DNA from 4 places in the Paenibacillus sp. ACRSA genome. Region 2 is predicted to be linked to each of the others. Evidence: a T-box and tRNA genes for the amino acid it is inferred to sense, from the RefSeq annotation. Region 2 holds a T-box; the other regions hold tRNA genes.
What was found. A T-box is a leader RNA that pairs with one kind of tRNA and senses whether it is charged. The one in region 2 lies ahead of leuS (leucine--tRNA ligase), so its partner is inferred to be a tRNA-Leu.

Region 1 (5,916 bases), on a different contig from region 2:
CCCCCTTAGTCATCCTACAAGATATGTAAGAATAAGAGATTTTGACAAGCCAACTACCTAGTTAAACTTGCGGATTTCACATTTCAGATTTGTGCACATTGCTGAAACAAGCCATTCTCGAAAATCCAATAATCTTGGGGAAATAAGGTAAATAAACCGCATTGCATCAACAAAATTCAGTAAAAAGTCAATTAGTCCTATAAATAGTTCTTAAGAATCACTTTATTATTCAATACGCTCTATTTCTCCTCGTAAATTTAGTGAATCATTGTAATCTAGGAATATACTAGGATGCAATTTGCACACCCACTAGTTCATAACTCCTCCTTCCTGACCGACTCCACAGCTCATATAATTCGATTCAGTTCAACAGGCACTTGAAAGTACCCCAACTCTTATTGTAGTATTTGGTTAAAAAAATCGGAGGAAATATGCCTAATCAACCAGAACAACATTCCATCCAGGCGTGGTCTCTGATCAACCGTAAATATTTGGGAAAAGGCGTCCGTGTCAAACGGTTCCGTAAACCGACACGCTGTCAAATTCGCAACCGTGTTCTTCTAGCCGTGCTGATGGCCAATGATATTAAGTTGTCCCAGCTCGCTGAAGACTTGTCCATCTCTTCACGCAGTGTAAGCGCGTGGGTGTATGAAGGGCGGATACCCGGCAGTACCAATTTGGACAAGGCTTGTCAATTACTTGGATATCCACGACACATTCTTTTCAATGAAGAGGTTGTGCGTCAGAGTCCAGTTATTTGTCAACCCGAGCCTTCCCGTTTCATGAAGCGTACGGTGACCCGTTCTCCGGTAAGTAACCGTATCTTGACAGGCTTGTGCATGGTCCATGATTTGTCGGTGACAGATGTCAGCCACTGGATCGGGGTTCACCCCGGCACCTTCCGCAAATGGCTGCATCAGGGAACGCTGCCTTCTGCTGCGTTTCAAGAACAAGCGGAGAAATTTTTCCGCATTCCGAAGACCATTTTGTTCGCAGATGTCATCTTGAAAGATCGTCACAATAACTAAAATTAGCGAGCAACCAAAAGGCTCTGTTATTCCTTAAGGAATACAGAGCCTTTTTAACATGACAAAATGGTATAAGTTCTCTACCGGAATTATAAGCGTTCTTTCCACTTCCTGATCTTGATAGATCTATTGTATATTCTCACTGGAAAATCCACACAATACAATTAAGCCAGAACACCACCAGAATGTACTAACCTGAACAAAAATAATCCAACTTCAGTTCGCGCTAGTTGTGTTGGTTCACTCCATTTACTACAACACTCAAAGACAGGTGATCATATGAAATTAGATAAGAATATCGGCATTTCTCTCGGATTTCTAGCAGGAACGACATTTGGAAGTGGGGTCGCATTTCTCTTTCGTCTCCAAAGCTATGGTGTCATGGGTAGTGTCGCAGTCTTCGGAATGATCGGAGCCTTTACTGGATTATTCATCGCCAAGTATGGGCTCCGTATGAATCGTTGAAGCCTAAATACAGGCGTAATATAAAAAGACCCGTCCTTTGCTTTATCGCAATGAACGGGTCTTTCTATGAACGTAGATGCGGTCGAGAGGACTCGAACCTCCACGGGGGGTTAGCCCACACGGACCTGAACCGTGCGCGTCTGCCAATTCCGCCACGACCGCATAATATGTAACTTTTCACTATAAATGAAAAGCATTTAGACCAACAACGAATTGTTGTGCCGTAATGTAGAGTATACATGTTATGGGAGAAGAATGCAATACGTTTTCATTTGTCTAGTAGATGGGACATATGTCCTTTTTAAATGTCATAGAATCTCCTATCGTTAGGACAGAATTAGCTTGTATCATCCAATCCGTTCCGTCAATGATGTGGACGTTGGTAATCACAACGAAGGAGCGAGTCACATTGAATCCAATAAAGCTTTGTTTTATCGGTGCAGGATTTCATGCATCTACCAATATCTATCCTTCCGCTATTGAAGCTGGAGCCATTATCCAAGGTATTGCTACCCGTAGTTTGGAGCGCTCCCAAGCCGCTCTTCTTCGCTTCGGCAGCAGAGGACAGGCTTATGACAATGTACACCTTATGCTTGAGCATGAGGACTGTGACGGGGTCGTTGTCGTGGCACAACCCCAGGATCAAGTTACTCTGACGATGGAGTGTATCCGCGCAGGCAAAAACGTCTATGTGGACAAACCACTGGGATGGAATGCAGCAGAAGCCAAGATGGTATCTGACGCAGCCGAGCAAGCTGGAGTGGTGCTCATGGTTGGGTTTATGAAACGTTATGCTCCCGTCTATCTGAAATTAAAAGAGTTGATCGATGGCGGGACACTGGGGAAAGTCCGGTCATTTCAGGTGAGGTTCGCTGTCGATAGCACTCCCTTCTGCAAAGATGAAGAACAGTTCATCAAGCTCGCCGCCATTCATATGGTGGATCTGATGCGCTTCCTCTTCGGTGACATGGTGAAGGTTACGGGTACGACAGTTAGGGATGACGAGCACATCAATCAGAGTATTTCCTTCGTGTTTGAGCAAGGCATCATAGGCAGCGCATATTTTACAGGGATGAGTGCTTGGTCACGTGAGAGTGAACATGTATTAGTGACTTTCGACAACGGATTTGCGTCAGTAGATGAGGTAACTAAACTTACGATTCATTCCTCTCAGACCTTTGATAATCTACCTTGGAAATCTCTAGCGGAGCAGGATATTGTGTACACACCTTCCGCTTCACCTATGTCTGGCACTCACCGAGACCTTTACCTAAGAGGATTCGTCGGGGAGATGGTACACTTTACGGAATGTTGCCGCGATCATTCTTTGCCACATTCTAGTGGTCAAGATAATATTAAAACCATGGCATTATGTGACGCAATCCTTTCGGCACTGATATGACGCTTATACGCTATTCATTAAGTACAATCTGTTGGGCATACCCACACCTATTCAGAAATTATATATCTTTAAACCTTGATGTTTCGCATTGCGAATTTCGGGGTTTTTTTCGTTTTTCCGAGGTCTTACTAGGATACATATCATTCTCATGTATATCATTGCAAGGTTTATAATGTACCTTAACCATGATATGCTGTCATTAGAAGTATACAGTCTATATAAGGTTGTAGTATCAATATAGGTACTGCATAGTCACCCTTATATTGGAGGTGCAATCCATGAAACAGAATTCCGCTAACCTTTGTCCCAAGCCATACGGTTGTTCCGTAGAAGTCACACTTAGTGTCATTGGGGGAAAGTGGAAAGGCGCTATTTTATATCACCTGTTCTCAGGTTCTTTGCGATTCAATGAGTTACGTAAGTTATTCCCCGATATCACACAGCGGATGCTCACTTTGCAGTTAAGAGAGCTCGAAAATAGCGGTATCGTACACCGAGAGGTGTATCCTCAGGTTCCACCTAAAGTGGAATACTCGTTAACCCCTTTTGGTGAAACGTTAAGGCCGATTATTTACAGCATGCGAGACTGGGGAGAACAATACACGAACGAAGTTATCGCCAAATCACAGCAAGCAGAATAAGGAAAGAAGCTGCTCCGTTCACACGAAGCAGCTTCTTTTTTTGTGTTTTATTTTTCTACCGATTGAATGGTGATTGTCCGATTTCGCCCTTCTTCTTTGGCTTGATACAGAGCGGTATCTGCTAAATGAAATAACTCCATCGCTGCCGCTGAATGAATAGGATATTCCGCTATTCCTGCCGATATTGTAACAGTTCGATCGATAGGCATTGCACTATTCTCTACACTAGAACGAATATATTCGGCCACTTGGTAGGCAGTACTTGATTTGGTCTGACGCAGCAGCACGACGAACTCTTCTCCTCCAAAGCGGGAACATACATCCTGAGGTCGTACGGCCTGTCGAATCAGTTCAGCAATATGTTTCAATACGATGTCTCCTGTATGATGTCCATACGTATCGTTAATTGACTTGAATCGATCTATATCGATAACGATAAGAGAAAATGGAATCTCCTCATCGATCCAATGCTGTATGACTTCTTCAAACGTTCTGCGATTTGTCATGCCTGTTAGCACATCCGTTCTAGCATCATACGTTAGCTGATCCGTCTGCTTGCGAAAGCTCGCAAGCGCACCGAGTACGGCTTGTGTAAGAAGGTCAGCCTCGCGATTCCAGTGTGGCTTCATCACAGGTAAGTCTACCTCGCCTTGATCCACCCGGTTAACCAAACCCGCTAGAATGACGAAAGGACTGGCTAGTTTACGAGCAACACGAATGACTATTAGAGTCAAAATCACAAAAGGGACTGATGTATAGATCAGCAACATGCGAATATGATGGCTAAGCTGGTCGAACACAATCTTGGTTGGTGAAACTACCACGACACCCCAGCCGGTAGTTGGAACTTTAGTATAACCTGCAAGTGAATCAAGACCCGACAGATTCTTGTATCTTTCTTTCCCTTGTTGATTATCTAACAATTTATGTACGACCGTATTGTTGCTGATATTCTCACCAATTCGCTCCGTGTCAGGGTGAAATAACAGTGTACCTTTCGCGTCTACGATAAAGAAATAGGAACCGTTACTGGATTTCAACTGACTTCCAAAAGAATGACTTAGAATATTACCCTCTTGCAAATAAATACTCCCACTGACATACCCCTCAAAGGTTTGATTCGAACCAAAAATCGGTTGACTCAAAAATAAAATTCTGCGCTGACTAATTGGCGTAACATAAGGCTCCGATATATAAGGCGTTCTGGAGTGGAGTGCATTCTTAGCTGCCGTAGAGCTGATATGAAGACCCAGTCTGCCTCCCATGGGCGAGACTCCTCTAACAAGTCCCGTTTCATCCACAAGCGTCAAAGAGTTAAAGTAGTTGCTGCTACCCCGAATTAGATCAAGTGCTCCCCCAATTTTAGCAGTGTCTGTGTAGTCTATATCCGAGAACGAATGCGCTGCATAATCCAAGCTGCTCTGCATGGATTGAAACAATGAATCGAGCGTCTGACTCATCTGCGTAGCACTTGAATAATTGCTAGTCAGTGTATTATCGATTAATGACTGCTTCTGAGATGTATAAAAAGATATAAAGATGATGGTCAAAGTCATTAAAACAGCGATGGTAACAAGACCGCCCAATAAGACGGTAAGACTAATTTTCTTCACGTTTCTTATTTTGCTTTTAAATGTTGCTGTTTTGTTCTGTGCGGTCATTATTACTTCCCCCGGTTTTTCTTGAAAAGACATATGTCTACCATTCTATACGAATGATGTTAAGAAGAAATAAAAAGTTTGTGAAGAATTTACAATAACTTGCGATTGAGTGACGATTTAATGAACCCAATTCATTCATTGAATGGATTACGCAGATCAGATCTAATCCTGAATCACATATCCTTCCCCTAGCTCCTGTTCAACAAATCCCGCCATATGTCTGGTCTGAAAGGCAATCGGCTGATCACTAGCTACAAGAATTCTGTTCTGCTGCTCGTCGTCCGTCTCCACAGGCAATGCAAATGAACGCGTATAGACAAATAACTCACATAACGTCGTATGGATTGCATTCACAAGCTGATCATTGCCTGCCCGGCCAAATACATTCAGCATGACCATACCATTTGTTCTCAACTTCTCCTTCACAATCTTAAAAAAAGGGATTGAAATGAGCTGTTTGGGAGTTCCCTCAGCTGTAAAAGCATCAACAACGATATAATCATATGCTCCAGAAGGTTCCTGCTGCAATAAATCACGTCCATCACCTACACTTACATCGTTTCCCGCATAATTAAAGAATGTCCGACTGATTTCTAACACTTCTTCATCAAGCTCTGCTACCTTTACCTGCTTCTCAGACAAATATGTAGGTAACGTACCAATCCCATGTCCAATGATATACACAGATTCATAGTTAGACGCATTCCGTTCCATCAGAT
Region 2 (5,916 bases):
ATCAAATAATTAGTCTTGTTCATCGCCCTTGCATATTCTGAGGGCGTTTTTTTATTTTGATCAGAATAGGAGTATTGAAACGTGATCTAAGCTATTGCCAGTTAAGTGTGAGGGAGCCATAATAACACTAATAGAAAGCGTTTTCCTTTTTTGATAAGATGACGAACTTAAGAAGGACAGGTGATTATGGGGTGGAAAGTAAATACAAAACAAAGCTAACTTCAGAACAGTTAGAACGGATAGTAACCCAAACATTAAATAGTCGACTATCTGAATATCAGGAAATGAATGAAGGCTGGGCGAACCAGGCATATCGGATCCTGTTAAAAGATGGGCAGACGGTGGTGCTCAAAATAGCCCCTACGGATAAATCTAATCTGATGCGTTGTGAACAAGGGTTAATGAAGACTGAAGTCGAGGCGCTGCGCCTTGTGTCAGAGCTAACGGATGTACCAGTTCCCCGTGTACTTGCGTATGATGACTCGCTAACTCTTGCTCCCTCAGAATATTTTATTATGGAGCATATGACAGGTAAGCCGTATAACCAAGTGAAAGAGCACTGTAGTGTTGAAGAACAGGAAGCGATTGAGGAACAGATTGGGCGTTACAATCGAAGATTGAATGGAATCAAAGGCGAACAATTTGGTTATTTCTCAACGGGAAGACAACGTTATTCCACATGGAAAGAAGCTTTCCTACAACTGATGGATGATGTATTAATCGATGGGAAAAAGGCAGGGATTACGTTTTCGATGTCTTACGAGGAGTTGGAGCGTTTGATTCAGGCCAGAGCTGATGTCCTCGATGATGTACTAGAACCTGTGTTTATTAGCTGGGATCTGTGGGATGGCAATGTGCTGGTGGAGAAAGGACGAATTACCGCCATTATTGATTTTGAGCGATCACTCTGGGCAGATCCATTGATGGAGCATTATTTTAGTCATTTTAATTACACGACTGGCTTCTTGAAGGGTTACGGTACATCCATTACAACACCAAGTGAACGAAGCAGAAGAGCGTTATATGATCTGTATTTTGATCTATTACTTCGCATCGAATGTGCATACCGGCAGTTTGATGATCATAAACATATTCAGTGGACGATTCATAATCTGGAAGAAAGCATTGAACGCTTTCGGTTAGGCTGAGGTCTGTCATTGACTTTGGCGGTACTTTTTTATATAATGTTTCCGATATTGTATACATATTTCGATGATAAGGATCAGTAATGAATTCTGTACATGACAGAGAGTCGGCGGTTGGTGCAAGCCGATTGACAGTATTTCATGAACTCGCCTTGGAGAAATGCGGTGATTACACCATTCGATACTTAACCGATGTCTATTCGGTGGTTGCAGGAATGGAAATCCGCATCGGTTAACCGCCGTTACAGGTTTAAAGGGAGTGGATGACGAAGCACGTTCATCCGCTAACTAGGGTGGTACCACGGGAATTCAACCTCTCGTCCCTAGCGCTGCAAACGCTACGGGATGCTGAGGTTTTTTTGTTGTAATTTATGTGAATCAACCAGAGGAGGAACAATAGATGAGTGAGAATCACCAGCCGAAGCACGGCTATCAGCCGCAAGTGATGGAGAAAAGTTGGCAGCAATTTTGGGATGAGAATAAAACGTTCAAAACAGGCGAGGACCCGGCTAAACCGAAGTTCTATGCATTGGATATGTTCCCATATCCATCAGGCGCGGGACTGCACGTAGGTCACCCGGAAGGATATACAGCAACGGATATCGTTTCTCGTTACAAACGTATGCGTGGATACAATGTTTTGCATCCGATGGGTTGGGACGCTTTTGGTTTGCCTGCTGAGCAGCATGCACTTGATACGGGTGAACACCCACGTGAAATCACATTCCGTAACATTGACAACTTCCGTCGTCAAATTAAATCCCTTGGTTTCTCCTATGACTGGGATCGGGAGATCAGCACTACGGATCCGGATTATTACAAATGGACGCAATGGATCTTCATCCAGTTGTACAACAAAGGCCTCGCTTACGTTGACGAAGTGCCTGTAAACTGGTGCGAAGCATTGGGTACAGTACTGGCTAATGAAGAGGTCATTGACGGTAAAAGTGAGCGCGGTAATCACCCTGTTGTCCGTAAACCGATGCGTCAATGGGTATTGAAAATTACTGAATATGCTGAGCGTCTTCTGGAAGACCTAGAAGAGCTGGATTGGTCTGAGAGCATTAAGGATATGCAACGCAACTGGATTGGTAAATCCACAGGAGCAGAAGTGGTGTTTGCCATCGAGGGACGTGAGGAAGTAATCAAGGTATTCACGACTCGTGCGGACACTTTGTTTGGAGCTAGTTATGCTGTACTGGCACCGGAACATGAGCTGGTAGAAGCCATTGTGACTGCAGAACAACGCGAAGCAATCAAAGCTTATCAGGAGCAAGCTGGACGTAAGAGTGACCTGGAGCGTACGGATTTGGCCAAAGACAAAACAGGTGTATTCACAGGGGCTTATGCCATCAATCCAGTAAATGGAGCGAAGGTGCCTATTTGGATCGCTGATTATGTTCTGGCTGGTTATGGTACAGGTGCAATTATGGCGGTTCCTGGGCATGATGCACGTGACTGGGAATTTGCGAAGCAATTCGGACTGGATATCATTGAAGTTGTCGCTGGTGGGGATGTGACCAAAGAAGCGTATTCCGGAGACGGACCACACGTTAACTCTGATTTCTTGAATGGTCTGAATAACGAAGAAGCGATTGCGAAGATGATTGCATGGCTGGAAGACAACGGTAAAGGTGAAGGCAAAACGACATATCGTCTGCGTGACTGGTTGTTCAGTCGTCAACGTTACTGGGGAGAGCCGATTCCAATTCTGCACCTGGAAGATGGAACGATGAAAACCGTACCAGAGGATCAGCTTCCATTGTTGCTGCCAGATATCGATCAGATCAAGCCTTCGGGTACAGGGGAATCACCACTGGCGAATGTAACAGAGTGGGTGAATACGGTTGACCCTGAAACGGGAATGAAAGCACGTCGTGAGACAAACACGATGCCACAATGGGCGGGAAGCTGCTGGTATTACCTGCGCTTTATCGATCCACATAACGACAAGGAACTGATCTCTCAGGAGAAACAACAACAATGGCTGCCTGTCGATCTGTATATCGGGGGAGCAGAGCACGCTGTGCTTCACTTGCTGTATGCACGTTTCTGGCATAAAGTATTGTACGATCTGGGCGTAGTTCAAACCAAAGAGCCATTCCATAAACTCGTGAACCAAGGTATGATTCTGGGAACTAATAATGAGAAAATGAGTAAATCTCGTGGTAATGTTATTAATCCAGATGAAATTGTAAATGAATTCGGTGCAGATACTCTGCGTTTGTATGAGATGTTCATGGGGCCACTGGAAGCAACAAAACCGTGGAATGCTAACGGGGTTGAAGGCATGTACCGCTTCCTGTCACGTGTATGGCGTCTCTTCATCAACGAGGATACAGGCGCAATTAGTGATAAAATTACAGCGGATGGCGGTACAGAAGAATTCAAGCGTACTGCTCACAAAACAATTAAGAAGGTTACAGATGATCTGGAACATCTGCGCTTCAACACAGCGATCAGTCAGTTGATGATCTTCATCAACGATGCATACAAAGCAGATACGCTGCCACGTGAATCGATGGAAAACTTCGTGCAATTACTGTCACCACTTGCGCCGCATATGGCGGAAGAGCTGTGGAGCCGCTTAGGTCATGAAGGTGGAATTAGTTACGTAGCTTGGCCTGAATATGACGAAGCTATGACGGTAGACGCTGAGGTGGAGATTGTCGTTCAAGTGAATGGCAAAATTGTAACACGGGCAACTATTGCGAAGGATTTGGATGCACAGGGCATGCAAGACTTCACAATGGAGCTTGCATCTGTGAAGCAGGCTCTGGAAGGCAAGACCATTCGTAAGGTCATTGCCGTTCCAGGCAAACTGGTTAATATTGTTGCCGGTTAATCTCACTGGCTTGGAATAGTTCATTAAGCTTTACCAAATCTTCATCATATTTGTCGTGGGTGGTGTGAATGAGGCTATCAAACACACCGTCCAGACTAATCTTGAGTAGTGCCAAAGCTTGGGCAGTGATGCCACCGGGAACAGCAACTCGAGCTTGAAGTTCTTGAGGCGTATACCCTCCTTCAGTGAGAAGTTTACCTGTTCCAAGGAGCATCTCGCCTGCAAGAGCGCATGCATCTGCTCGTTTGATCCCTGTAAGCTTGACGGCACTCTCAATCCACTGTTCCAAAAAGAACGATATGAATGCAGGTCCGCAACTGGAAAAGTCGGATGTTATGCGTGTGCAAGCTTCATCCACTTGGTAAGGTTTGCTGAAATGACTCAGCAAGCCTTCCAACACAGTGCGATCTTCAGGTGTCATTCGTTCACCGTGTATACATAATGACGCTCCGCTGCCGACCTGATGTGTGACGCTTGGGATAACTTTGGAGACTTTGCAAGGAAGTGAAGATTCCAGATGACGCAGCTGCACGGGACTAGTGATCGAGACAATCATATGATTGGGATTCACGACGGGCAGGATCTCGTCAATAACATGTTTGAATTCCAGCGGCTTCACACAGAGGAAGATAATGTTGCTTCGGATAACGGTTTCCCGATTACTCTGTGATTCGTGCAGACCGGGATAACGGAGGGATAACTGACGCACTTTGGAAGGGGTACGATTGCTTGCGGCGATCTGCCGCGGCTCCAATGCTCCGGATTGGATCAGGGCATAGATCAGCAGGCTTCCCATGCTGCCGGTTCCGATAAATCCAACCTTCATTGTTTCAGGCCTCCTTTCATGCTTTACGGTACTGGCGTAGTTCGTTCCTTCTAGTCTATGCAGCATAACTTGTTTGACATGACATGAAAAAAGGAATATGTAGTTTGTAGTCCATTTATAGACGGTTCGGAAGCACCGCCCGTGTTCAAAATTGATCTATTTTGATAACAGGGAGAGGTGTAGACGAATGAGATGGAAACAAGGATGGATTATTGGTGCTGCGGTAATTGGAACAATACTTATATTATGGTCAGGCAAAAGTGAACAGCCGCCTTCTGGCTGGGAACCGATGCAGTTCGCCGCCCAAACGCCGACACTCAAACAGGAGCCTACTGTTGTAGAGTCGGCTGTTTTGGGTCAAAATAGTGAGTTGTCAACGCAAGCTGTAGTAGAACAAGCCACACCAGTCAATGCGGGGGTGAATCCTGCTGGAGGCAGTGAGGTTTCTTCTACGGTGCAGGGGAAGGTGTCAGAGGAGAAGAGTCCAGACGTGGTTAATACGGAATCTGCTACGTCTGCAGCTGTCGCGAATACTTCAAATGAAATAGAAATGAAGCCTGAGCAGCAGGTTGCAAGTCCACCAGAGCAACAGGTTGTCGATAATGGTAAGATTGATATCAATTCAGCACCTGTCTCTAAACTCACCGAGCTTCCAGGCATTGGAGAGAAGAAGGCGCAGGCCATCGTTGATTATCGAAACACACATGGGCCGTTTGCAAGAGTTAGTGATCTGACTAAAGTAAAAGGAATAGGTATGAAAATGCTGGAGAAGATGGCTCCTTATGTGCAGATTCGCTAATTTAGATTATTTCAATCGGGAGAGGATGCAAATATGAGTACAACAGATGTACGCAAAGACTGGGATACTTACTTCATGGATATTGCTTATATGGTCTCTACCCGCTCCCGCTGTTCGCGTCGGCATGTAGGTGCAGTGCTTGTCCAAGGGAAAAAACTGCTCGGAACAGCATACAACGGGGCACCTATGGGCGTACCTGATTGTTCAGAAGCAGGATGCATGATATCCGAAGAGTATGAACTGGTTGTGACAGATGGTCAAGAAGAAATGGTCAAGAAGCAACGGTGTATTCGCACCATTC
Region 3 (5,916 bases), on a different contig from region 2:
TAGAAATTACGATATGAATCATACACCGAGGTCATGTTGATGTAAAGTGTACATAGATCACCGAATCGACTGATTTATGCCGTTTCAACCCAATGATATCGCTTACAACATATTTTTGCTTCATACATCTCCCCAAAGCTCTCTAATTCTCGTGATCACAGAAATCTTCTACCTATTCGTCCATAAGAAGACCAATTCAAGCTCAAAAAGTACTAAAACTATAATTATCCAATATTAGTTTTGCATTATTTAATTGCAACCAATATAATAGATATATACAAAATAGGATTAATCCATTCGATATAGGAGGCGATTTTTATGACCGTTTATGAATACAAAGTTAATACGCTTCGAGGCCAAGAACAAGAAATGTCTCAATACCGGAACAAAGTACTGCTTATTGTGAATACAGCTAGTAAGTGTGGATTGACACCACAATTCGAAGGGCTGCAAGAGCTGTACAATAAATTCAAAGATCGTAATTTTGAAGTTCTCGGATTCCCGAGCAATCAGTTTGCACAGGAAAAAGGCTCATCCGATGATATTGCTGAGTTCTGCCAAATGAACTATGGTGTAAGCTTCCCTATGTTTGAGAAAATCGATGTCAACGGATCGAACGCTCATCCCCTGTTCCAACATCTCACCAAAGAGGCTCCAGGTCTGCTCGGCTCCAAAGCAATCAAATGGAATTTCACTAAATTCCTCGTGGATCAGGACGGACGTGTCGTAAAGCGTTACGCACCCAAAACAACTCCTGATCAGATTGAAGCTGACATCGAGAAATTATTAAAAAAATAAATTGAACAACCAACAGCCATCTCACTGGAGACCCCAGCATTAAGCAGGAACTCTCTGGTCGGTGGCTTTTTTTGCACTCAAGAGCTTATTTTGGCATGAGAGCTTATGATATACATTAGAGTGTTCTGTTGAGAGGAGTGATGTGGTATGCAAAAAGTACTTACTGCAATGGTTCGGAGAAAGGGTTCAAGATCATCGTAGAGCACTAGATCCTCTGCGAATTCGAAATTCGGGAGGAACTAAGGATGAACATCGATTTACAACCTGTGACTTTTCTAATGGTACAAGGATTATGATTGCACATCGATCAGACAATCAGATCGCCGGGACGTTATATGAATCGTTAGGATTCATGCAAGTAAGTAGAGAGCTTATTGATGGCGAAATCATACGTTTACTTCAAATCGGTCAGGCTTAATGAAGTTAGAATAAAATAAAAACGTTAGAAACAAAAAAGAAGCTTCCGAGTTCGGAAGCTTCTTCTGTCTTGCATTATGATGCGGTCGAGAGGACTCGAACCTCCACGGGCATAAGCCCACTACCCCCTCAAGATAGCGTGTCTGCCATTCCACCACGACCGCATGTCGTAAATTATCGGCAACAAAATTGATTATACCGGGTTTCATTATAAAAGTAAAGCATTTTTTAAATTCAGCTGTCTTATACGATAGTTCCCCCTCTAACTGCATGAATCGTCATATTTCCACAGCAGTTGCATATCCTTGAGTTTGAACTATTTTTGTAGTTCCTTTACCCTTGATAAGCTTCAATGAGCAACCCAATGGAATAACCACTAATATTACATTTACTATTTCTCTTTCAATGACAAGATTATCACCACACACTCCAATACATAACTTGTTGAGTGATTATAACTAACACATTAAGAAATTAGCGCAAAATAAACAAGATTTAATTGACAAAAAGCGGATAATTATGTGATTATATATATCATATAATTCGGATTCAAACTCATAAACAGCACCAAAACGAAATAAAATGTTATATATAATAACATTTAGCGAACGTAGGAGGCGAAAGATCGTGAACCGTGGGAATAAGCTGCTCGATTATGTCAAACTGCTTGATTCCTCCATTCAAGTCGGAGGGTTCACTCATTCATTCGGCATGGATGCACTTATAGCAGAAGGTTCAATCCGTAACGTAGCAGACCTGGAATCATTCATGCGTTGTCAATTACATCCGAGCATTGTGCGCCTGGAAGGAATGGCAATTAAGGGAATCTACAGTGCAGCGGATCAGAAGGACACATGGCGAACAGCTCTTATTGACAAACTAGTTCACGTCCAGCGAACCCCTCCAGATCTCAGGGAACACTCCTCCGCTATGGGCAAACGGTTAATCAAGCTCGCTCAAGCCCTCCATCCCTGGATCGACTTCAGAAAACTCGAGCACACCCTGTCTACCTATAATTCAGTTGGATGCCTATCCACTGTTCACGCCTGGATTAACCACTATCTCGATATCCCCGTCGAGGAGGCAGTTCTCGGTTATCTCCACTCAGCCTCAAATGCATGCATAACGGAAGCCTCGAAAGCCATCCCCCTCGATCGTCAAAGCATACAGGAACTGATGGTTCACCTAACCACAGACCTAGAGCATGAATGGAATACTGTCAGCGCCTCCGTTGCGGATGAACCAGCACAAGCAACAGCAACGTCTATGAAGTCACTATTCCCAAGCTTCCACATGCTTGGTGCAGGGTTACATGCATTCAAAGCATAGCTGCGTACCCACGCATTCTCCCGCAACACATACCTCTCCAATTGAACAAAAACACGCCGCAACTCCTTTGCTGGCGTGTTTTTGTTGTTATTCATTAATGGATGAATTTGCGAATTTACGTCATTTTAAATCATAAAATACACTTATTTCCGTCATTTTTAATTGTTACATGACGTAATAACGTATATAATGAAATATACAGCGCGCATCTCCCTACATTCTACCCGAAGTAGGAGCGACTGAATACTACTTTTAACCTAGGGGTGAACCCTTTTGAACAAAAAGAAACCCGTGACCCCATTCGGATGGGCCATCAAACGCCGTTTAACCGAACTCCAGATGGATCAGAAGACCTTTTGCGAACAACACGACATCCCACCATACCGTCTATCCAACCTAATTCACGGCACACGCAAGGCTACCCGATTCCGGAATCAGGTCGCAGATATTTTACAAATTCCAGACGATCTACGTTAGCAAAGCACCCTGTCTCATTCGCCAACTGACCACAAGGAGGGTTTCAACCAATGCGGTACTTAACAACCGATCTAGAGAAACTATCTTATCAATTTATGCGCCACCAGCTCATTATCGTAGATAACAACTGGATCATTCGTAGCTGCAACAACGCTTGGCGACAAGGACTTGGTCAAATGCATGACTACACACACTTACCAGCTTACTTTTATTCTGAATCCGGTACACTGCCTTATCTCAATCTACTAGAGGTATGGACGTCACATGAGCGAGATCATCAGAGCAATAAGACCATCCAGCGACTTAAAAAGATTCGAACACCTTTTGACAGTAACCATACATACGACATCGCGATACGCCTCCCCAATTCGAAACAGAGGTGGTTCCGCTTAGAACTCACTCCTTTGCCAACAACAGAGTCACCATGTAGCTCTGAACTCGCCTTAATCGCCCACACCGATGTCACAGAACAGAAACTAGCCGAGCAGCAACTTCAACAAGCATTATCCGAGGTACGCACACTACGAGGACTTCTTCCTATATGTGCCGTATGTAAACAAATCAAGGATGAACAGGATACATGGAACTCCGTCGAGAGTTATCTCAGAAAGCACACCCATGCCGAGTTCACCCACGACATTTGCCCGGATTGCATCCGCAGATTGTACCCACAATATTCCGGCATTCTCGGGTAGTGATAGATAAATTCTAACCTTGTTGGTGCCGAAGGCTGAATGCCTTCGGACGATTTACCTCGAAGAAATCCCTTCAACTCCTCAACTCCCACCTTATTCTCATCCCCAACCAGCCACCTCTTTTCACGTCATCTTGTTAATACACGTACCAACCCAAACATCCCAGCCCCCTGGTAATGTGATATTCAAAGAAAACACCAAACTCAAATGTTAGTATACTTAACACATTAATCGATTATAACGATGATAAAATTCCAATAATATTCAAATCCCATTGACAATGAACCTACCCTGTGTGAGTATATTTAACATATTATTCTATATCAGATGAACATACTCTCGTTCGTCTTCAAAAAAAGTTCAAGACTGACTTCATATGAGGAAAGGTCGGATTACATTGCATTGGACTGAGCAGGAAAAAGAAAAACTCCTGGTTACCGTAGCCGCTAACCTCGCCCGAGAACGCAAAGGCCGAGGACTTAAGTTGAATGTTCCCGAAGCTATCGCCCTATTGACCTCTGAACTCATGGAGCGCGCGCGTGACGGAATGAGTGTTGCAGAATTGATGCGATACGGCGGTACCATTCTGAAACGTGTGGACTGCATGGAAGGTGTACCCGATATGATTCCCGAGGTACAGGTAGAAGCTACTTTTCCCGATGGCACAAAGCTCGTTACCGTACACGAGCCCATACGCTAAGAAAGGCAGGAGAACATCATGATTCCTGGTGAATATCGTTTGAAGCAGGACGAAATCATCTGTCACCCCAATCGCCCAACAGTGCGATTACTTGTCTTGAACCGTGGGGATCGTCCCGTACAAGTCGGTTCCCACGTGCATTTCTACGAGGTTAATGCCGCATTGGAATTCGATCGCATAACCGCTTATGGACATCGCCTGCATATCCCGGCAGGTACCGCTGTTCGTTTTGAGCCTGGTGAAGAGAAACCCATCGAGCTTACGACATTTGGCGGCAAACGACAAATTTATGGTTTTAACGGTTTAACCGAAGGTGCCATAGACCATCCTCCCGACTCTCAGAAGCTAGACACGTTCTTGAACACTTTCGCCCCACCGAAGCAGGATGGAAGTGATTCTGCATGAAATCAATGAGCCGCGAGCAATACGCCTCCATGTTCGGACCCACCACCGGCGATGCCGTTCGACTAGCAGACACAGAACTTTGGGCTGAGATCGAACAAGATTATGCCATCTACGGAGACGAGAGCAAGTTCGGCGGTGGCAAAGTCATCCGCGACGGCGTGGGTCAATCCGCATCTGCCCTTCGTAGTGATGGCACCCCTGATACTGTAATCACCAACGCAATCATTATTGATCATTGGGGGATCGTCAAAGCCGATATCGGCATCCGCGATGGACTCATCTGCGCCATAGGAAAATCCGGCAACCCAATACGATGGACGGTGTCGATCCCTCACTCATTATAGGTGCTTCCACGGAAATCATTGCTGGCGAAGGAATGATCGTAACTGCAGGCGGGATTGATACCCATATTCATTTCATCTGTCCACAACAGATTCAGACGGCATTATCTTCTGGTGTTACCACCATGATTGGCGGCGGCACAGGGCCAGCCACAGGAACAAAAGCAACAACTTGCACACCAGGAGCTTGGCACATCCATCGCATGCTAGAATCAGCAGAAGCCTTCCCTATGAATATTGGCTTTCTCGGTAAAGGAAATAGCTCCACTACAGCCCCTTTAATTGAACAGATTCAAGCAGGGGTCATTGGACTCAAGCTCCATGAAGATTGGGGTACAACCCCAAGTGCAATCGATGCCTGTCTGACCGCTGCTGACGAGCATGATATGCAGGTAGCCATTCATACTGATACCTTGAACGAAACCGGATTCTTGGAGAACACACTCGCAGCCATTAACGGTCGCACCATACACACCTACCACACAGAAGGCGCAGGCGGCGGCCACGCACCCGACATTATTCGAGCAGCCGGTGAATCCTATGTCATCCCTTCTTCCACTAACCCCACCAGACCTTACACACGAAATACAGTAGAAGAACATTTGGATATGCTGATGGTCTGCCACCATTTAGACCCGTCTATCCCTGAGGATGTCGCTTTTGCAGATTCTCGAATCCGACCCGAGACGATCGCCACTGAAGATATTTTGCATGATCTTGGTGTATTCAGCATCATCAGTTCCGACTCCCAGGC
Region 4 (5,916 bases), 170 kb from region 2:
TACAGTAAACTATAGAAAGTCTGTCATTTGACAATAGAAAACAATGTACTTAAAATCACATAAGTAACTAAATTTAAAGATTGAAGGGATTGCAATGCCGTTTATTCGCTTCAGAGGCTTTACAGGTCATCAGTTAGAAGAAGTTGTACCTAAAATCACAGAGCAGATGTCGCTCACTTCTAATATTCCGCAAGAAAGAATTAAGGCTGAGCGTTATGATGTACAAGCACTCACTCCTTCTCCAGCTTCTATAGAAATTGTTATGTTTCAGCGTGATCAGGAAATCCATAATCGAATGGCCTCTTCCATATACGTCATTTTGGTCGAAGCAGGTTTGCCGGATGTACACATATTTTTTAGTGTTTTGGAGCCTACTCTATATTACAAGCAGGGGAAACCATTAACGGATTACCCTCTGAATTGAATGAGATGTGACCCAGTATATAAGTTGATCAAATAAAAAATCTGATCCAATTGTGCTTGGATCAGACACAGACGAGCAAATGCTGCTCGTCTTTTTTATTTATAGTGAGATCTGATTATAAGGTAAGACAGTTAGAATAAAATTCATTCTTGCATGCATAAATGCCTGTTTCTCCGACATATACATGATCGATTGTAACTGTGGTATCATGCCGCCACGAGTGAAAATGCAATTAATAACATCACTAAACTAGTCATACGAACAAAGACCATATACGGCTTGCTAGGCTCGGATTCCCCCTTCACAATCCAACCGTAACGTAGGAACCATCCGAACTTTGGGAAACAAAGATTGATAATGCACAGTATCATGAAAATAAAAAAGAGGGTTCTCATGCTCGATCTTCCTTCCTCGTTCAGGAATGGCCTCAATCCACTTATCGACGACGTCTATTGAAAATGAATAAGATCAGAATAACGATGATGAGAATGAACAGAAACTTCATGTGTATTCCTCCTAAGTTTATGAAAACATTAACCTTTCCGGCACCGTTTGAACAACTATGTTACAATTAATGATATTGAATTAGTATGATCACATACCAAATTGATGACATGCAACCATTTATTATTGATCATTGTTGAAGGCAGATAGAAGCAGGAGGGAAGCATGACCATTCAAAATCAGTATTCCATGCCCATTCAGTGGGAGTTTTTAATTTCTAAGCTTAAATCTTCCGTAACTGTGGTCGACGCAACCTCACCAGAACTGCCCCTGATCTATGTAAACGAGCACTTTACAACATTGACAGGATATTCGTTAGAAGAGTCTATTGGGCAAAATTGTAGGTTTCTTCAAGGGCGTGATACCCTCCCAGAGACAGTAACTAAGATTCGTGAAGCACTCAGAGAGCAGAAGTCAATTAAGATAGATATTCTGAATTACACCAAAAGTGGACACAAGTTTTGGAACGAGTTGAATATAGATCCGATCTTTAATGACGAGGGAGAATGCCTCTTTTTTGTTGGGATACAATATGATATCTCAGAGCGGAAATATGCCGAAGAACAGCTTCGCATGGCAGCGAACATGGCTGAATTGAATAGCCGAGGACAACTAGAATTTATCGGCAAACTGAATCATGAGTTGCGAACGCCGCTCAATGGAATTATGGGAATGATTGAGCTGGTGGGAATGGAAGAAACCAGTATCGAGCAAAAGGAATACCTGGAGCTTGCTCGTCAATCGGGAGAGGCCATGCTGAACATTGTAAACAAGAGCTTGGATATGGCAAAGTTAGGTCGTGGGAAAATGAAGGTAGAGCAGATTGAGTTTCAGCCTTCTAAACTAATTCAGCAGATCATTAAGACGCATGAACTCGCTGCTATACAGAAGCAGATTTGCTTAGTCTGCCATGTTGATCTTGAAGTGCCAGAAGTGCTCGTTGGAGATCCATTGCGCTTACGACAGGTGCTGGATAACTTAATAAACAATGCGATTAAGTTTACGGAGCAAGGTGAAGTGCATATTAAATTGGATGTAGAAGAGACATTGGAGGATGTAACGACGCTGGTCTTTAGCATTCAAGATACAGGGATTGGGATTCCACAAGATCAGATGAATCAATTATTTGAAGCCTTCACTCAGACAGATGTGTCTCATGCACGGAGGTTTGGGGGCAGTGGTCTTGGATTAACGATCTGCAAAGAGTTGCTGGAATTGATGCAAGGTGAAATCACGGTGGAAAGTCAAGAAGGTCAGGGTACACAATTCCAGGTCACTGTACCATTAAAGCGGCAACCGGTGATGCCAAGTATGGGTCATGTAGGTTAAAGGATTATTATATGATCGGAAGAGGGCAGTTCGGGAGAGATCCGGGCTGTTTTTTTTCTGTGCATTCACGTTGTTCCGCGAACGAATGTTCTGATATAATGTAATGGTGAATGGGGGAGAGACAGCATGACGCGTAAACGCACAAGGAAGAGAAGAAATAAAGGAACAGCCAGGTTGAAGAAGCAATGGGTCACCTTGGTCACCCTTGCTTTAGTCGCCTGTTTAGCATGGTTTAATGGAGAATATAAGCTGGGGGATTGGACTTCTATATTTAATGGGAGTAGTAGCCAAGGTGTAGATCATACGCTGATCTTCCCTTCTGAACGCTACCCAGAGACAGCTAATCATATTCGATCGGCCGTTAAGGCAGGTCATTCTGATGTGTGTACAATCGATCGTGATGGTGCTGAGGCGAATCGGGATCTTTCGCTGAAGGGAGTGCCAGTGAAGAAGGGGAAGGATCGAGACGAGTGGCCGATGGCTATGTGTGCAGAGGGTGGTGCTAATGCGGATATCCAATACATTACGCCAAAGGACAATCGCGGAGCAGGTTCATGGGTTGGCAATCAACTTAGTACATATCCAAATGGAACACGAGTGAAGTTTGTTGTTGAATAGCGAGATCTAAGACAGTTCCTAGTGATAGAGTAATGAAGAACGCCAGACTCCTCAAAGTCTGGCGTTCTTCATCGTCCAATGATTCACTTGATTCACTGATGGCTACAAACGGCTGTTCACAGTGCCATACTGCTTAGATGATGCGAACGAATGCTTAACAGGCGTGTGACCTGCTCAACTTCCTCAAACGGAATCCAGAGATTCCCTTGTACTGTACGTAGAAGGAGGATGGAGGAATCGGCAGAGCGTTCTGGAAATCCGGTTACAGATTCACCACTTGTATTACGAACCACAATTTGTTGATTACGACGGATGGCAATTTCTACCTCTTTGTTCATATGTCATTTCTCCTGGTTATGAGATTAGAATCGATATGTCAATAATTTCAATGGTTAATTTGTCTTCTTTATCTAGTCTATCAGAACTAGGTATGAATTTCCAGAAGAGAAGTGATTTTGTGGGTTAGGTGATTCGCCTTATCGCATGATTAGCGTTTGTTTCTTTCAGTTAGAGGGTTATAAAGGGTACTGAAGCTAAAGTGTATGTTAAGGAGGATTCCGTATGACAAAGTTATTGATTGGAATGGTGCGTACTGAGAACGAAGCCATTTTAATGTTGAATCAGCTTCGACAGGCAGGAGTTGATTCCGATTCACTGGGCGTAGTCGCTAAAGAACAGCTTAATTTGGAGTTGATTAGTGAGAAGGCAGGTTTACCTAAACCACTTAAGGGTGCAGGTACGGATGGAGCATTAGGAGCCTTTAAGGGGGTGCTGGCTGCGCTAGGTAAACGTAAAGATCACACGATGTCTGCTGGGAAGGCTGTTCGCCGGCTTGCTGGTAATGAAATCGGTGAAGAGACCGATGATTTTGTACTTACCCTGACGGAAGCCGGTATCTCTGAGGATGACGCAAACTATTATGAGCAATGGCTTATGCAACAACATTTGCTTGTGATTGTGGAAACCAGTGAAGACGAGATTGCTCGGATCACGCCTATTATCATGAAGCGTGACTAATACATGTGAGCTTATTTTCTTTTTTAGCTTAATTTAATCCTGATTTTAGGTTTCTTTAATGTTGGGGAGGTATTCTTACCTTACACCTCCCTTAATATAGATGGTTTATAAGAAAGTTCGAGACCGCAACTCGACCTTTCTAGGCACTGCCGGCTTACGCTGGTGGTGCCTGTTTCATTTCTAAAATATTTTTTTTAAAAAAAGTGTTGCATAATAATAAAATACATGATAAGATATTTCTTGTCGCCACATTTGATTGAGAAATACATAATCATGCCGGGGTGGCGGAATTGGCAGACGCACAGGACTTAAAATCCTGCGGTAGGTGACTACCGTACCGGTTCGATCCCGGTCCTCGGCATACGAATTATCAAGAAAATTAAGGGTTTCAGCTCAAATGAGCTGAAACCCTTTTTCGTTTAATGAGCGAGTTTGCTAACGGAGCTTCTCTTTTGTCTCTTTTCTGGTTTTCTGATACGCTCAAATGCATCCGTAATGTTTTTGTAGACAATTTATTTTTTTGTTGCTTGGTCGTCCTGATGTTTGGTTCCATGATATTTTTGCAGATGCATCGGTTGCACTTCTTGCAAGAGCATATCGTTTCTACTCTTAAAATAAGGGTATACAATTTGTTACGACCTCTCGTACCTTTCGCAAGTAGTTTCCGCAACCTGCTTTAAATGACTTTTTGAAGCCAATCCAGCATTAAGTCTGTGAAGGTAATTCGCTGTGGCAATACGAAACTATTGTTGTCTAAGTGTCTCAAGAAGAAACTTCTCTGCCTCCGATCTCCAGCATCATCCTTCAGTTCTATGATGATAATGTACCAGTATTACTGAGTTTATTCAAACTATCCTTCCTAAGGTTCCACCTCCGCCCGACTGCCAGACTCCTTCTCACCAACCCAGCAAGCTACGAAGACAAATGAGGATGTACATGTGGAAACAATGGAAAAAGCTTCGAATGAAGGTGCAATACCTACGAAAGTTGGGGATACCGGAATGGCAGGCCTACCAATGGAGAATCACCAGCTGGGCTATAGGCGAATAAACGGAAGAGTAGTGCTGAATCGCCCTGTAACAAACATAAAGCTCGCATAGGTAGGTTGCATGGCTTCCCTGCACAGTACAAGTGCTTGCGTCAATGTACTCAAATGGTTGAAATGCTGCATTTAACGGTCCGTACAGTGATGTATAAGGTCGACTACTCAATTAATGGGTAGCCGCCTTTTCAATTAGAAACTTTCAGGACCTATTTTGGATAGGTATCAGGGATTAATATGTATTCATCTTTACTAATATTACGTTTGAATAGAACATTTGTTTGGAAGGAGATGGAAGGAGTCGTGGAGAATTATGTTGAAAGTTGTAGTTTTAAGTCACTGCTAAATGAATTGTGTCTGAGGTTAAAGGATTCATGCCATTGTAACATACGCTTCAAATAGCAAGAGTTGCACCGTTGAGGGTGTTCTGTCTATAGTAGAGCGCCTTCGACATAATTAAGCCCGAGAATTGGAGCGTAGCAATCTGCTACTTGAGAACCGAAAGTCTCTGATTCTTCAAGATTCGATGCTTCATAATCAAAAACGGACTTTTTGAACAATCTTTGTTAGTCATAAAAGAGCTAGGTCGGTGAGATATGTCAACCAATATTCATTCTGCTAGACCTTCTATGTAAGGATATCGCTTTCAGCCACTTTATGGACTACTGGTGCTTTGGAACGAATCAGAGGATGATTTTGATGAAATGAGCGTTGAAACAGAAGATGATATTACATTAAAGGGAAGTGGTTCCATAAACCTTTAGCGTAAGAAATGAGGGTTGGCTGGCATCCATTCTTTAAAGAAAAATTAACTCAATAGTACAAAGAAGGGATGCTGATGATTTCGATGTTTTCTCAATTACTAAGTCCTGCACTAGGCTCTGAGAAAGATTGAAGAATCGAAATGACAAATAAAGAGGGGGTGGACTGTATTCCAATAAAATAACACTTGGGATTTTTATGAAAAATTATATTTTTACCC

Region 1: it encodes a tRNA-Leu, which carries the amino acid that the T-box ahead of leuS (leucine--tRNA ligase) is inferred to sense. The anticodon was not compared.
Region 3: it encodes a tRNA-Leu, which carries the amino acid that the T-box ahead of leuS (leucine--tRNA ligase) is inferred to sense. The anticodon was not compared.
Region 4: it encodes a tRNA-Leu, which carries the amino acid that the T-box ahead of leuS (leucine--tRNA ligase) is inferred to sense. The anticodon was not compared.

The regions. Positions count from the first base shown of each region.
Region 1 is NZ_JAKRNP010000002.1:931,137-937,052, forward strand. It holds gene MH215_RS09135 (helix-turn-helix domain-containing protein) at 432-1,028, shown strand; gene MH215_RS09140 (hypothetical protein) at 1,308-1,493, shown strand; tRNA gene MH215_RS09145 (tRNA-Leu) at 1,571-1,655, opposite strand; gene MH215_RS09150 (Gfo/Idh/MocA family protein) at 1,903-2,895, shown strand; gene MH215_RS09155 (winged helix-turn-helix transcriptional regulator) at 3,174-3,536, shown strand; gene MH215_RS09160 (sensor domain-containing diguanylate cyclase) at 3,584-5,197, opposite strand; gene MH215_RS09165 (spermidine synthase) at 5,360-5,916, opposite strand, start outside.
Region 2 is NZ_JAKRNP010000001.1:722,983-728,898, reverse strand. It holds gene MH215_RS03350 (class I SAM-dependent DNA methyltransferase) at 1-9, shown strand, start outside; gene MH215_RS03345 (phosphotransferase family protein) at 192-1,148, shown strand; T-box leader at 1,204-1,473, shown strand; gene leuS (leucine--tRNA ligase) at 1,546-3,990, shown strand; gene comER (late competence protein ComER) at 3,971-4,816, opposite strand; gene MH215_RS03330 (ComEA family DNA-binding protein) at 5,004-5,615, shown strand; gene MH215_RS03325 (deoxycytidylate deaminase) at 5,649-5,916, shown strand, end outside.
Region 3 is NZ_JAKRNP010000003.1:189,398-195,313, forward strand. It holds gene MH215_RS10525 (glutathione peroxidase) at 319-798, shown strand; gene MH215_RS10530 (hypothetical protein) at 941-1,216, shown strand; tRNA gene MH215_RS10535 (tRNA-Leu) at 1,297-1,379, opposite strand; gene MH215_RS10540 (urease accessory protein UreF) at 1,843-2,544, shown strand; gene MH215_RS10545 (hypothetical protein) at 2,818-3,021, shown strand; gene MH215_RS10550 (nitrogen regulation protein NR(II)) at 3,072-3,716, shown strand; gene MH215_RS10555 (urease subunit gamma) at 4,093-4,416, shown strand; gene MH215_RS10560 (urease subunit beta) at 4,435-4,821, shown strand; partial or broken gene ureC (urease subunit alpha) at 4,818-5,916, shown strand, end outside.
Region 4 is NZ_JAKRNP010000001.1:551,725-557,640, reverse strand. It holds gene MH215_RS02585 (DUF1904 family protein) at 95-424, shown strand; gene MH215_RS29305 (DUF6199 family natural product biosynthesis protein) at 631-819, opposite strand; gene MH215_RS02580 (sensor histidine kinase) at 1,094-2,257, shown strand; gene MH215_RS02575 (NucA/NucB deoxyribonuclease domain-containing protein) at 2,384-2,875, shown strand; gene MH215_RS02570 (hypothetical protein) at 2,992-3,213, opposite strand; gene MH215_RS02565 (general stress protein) at 3,437-3,892, shown strand; tRNA gene MH215_RS02560 (tRNA-Leu) at 4,168-4,253, shown strand.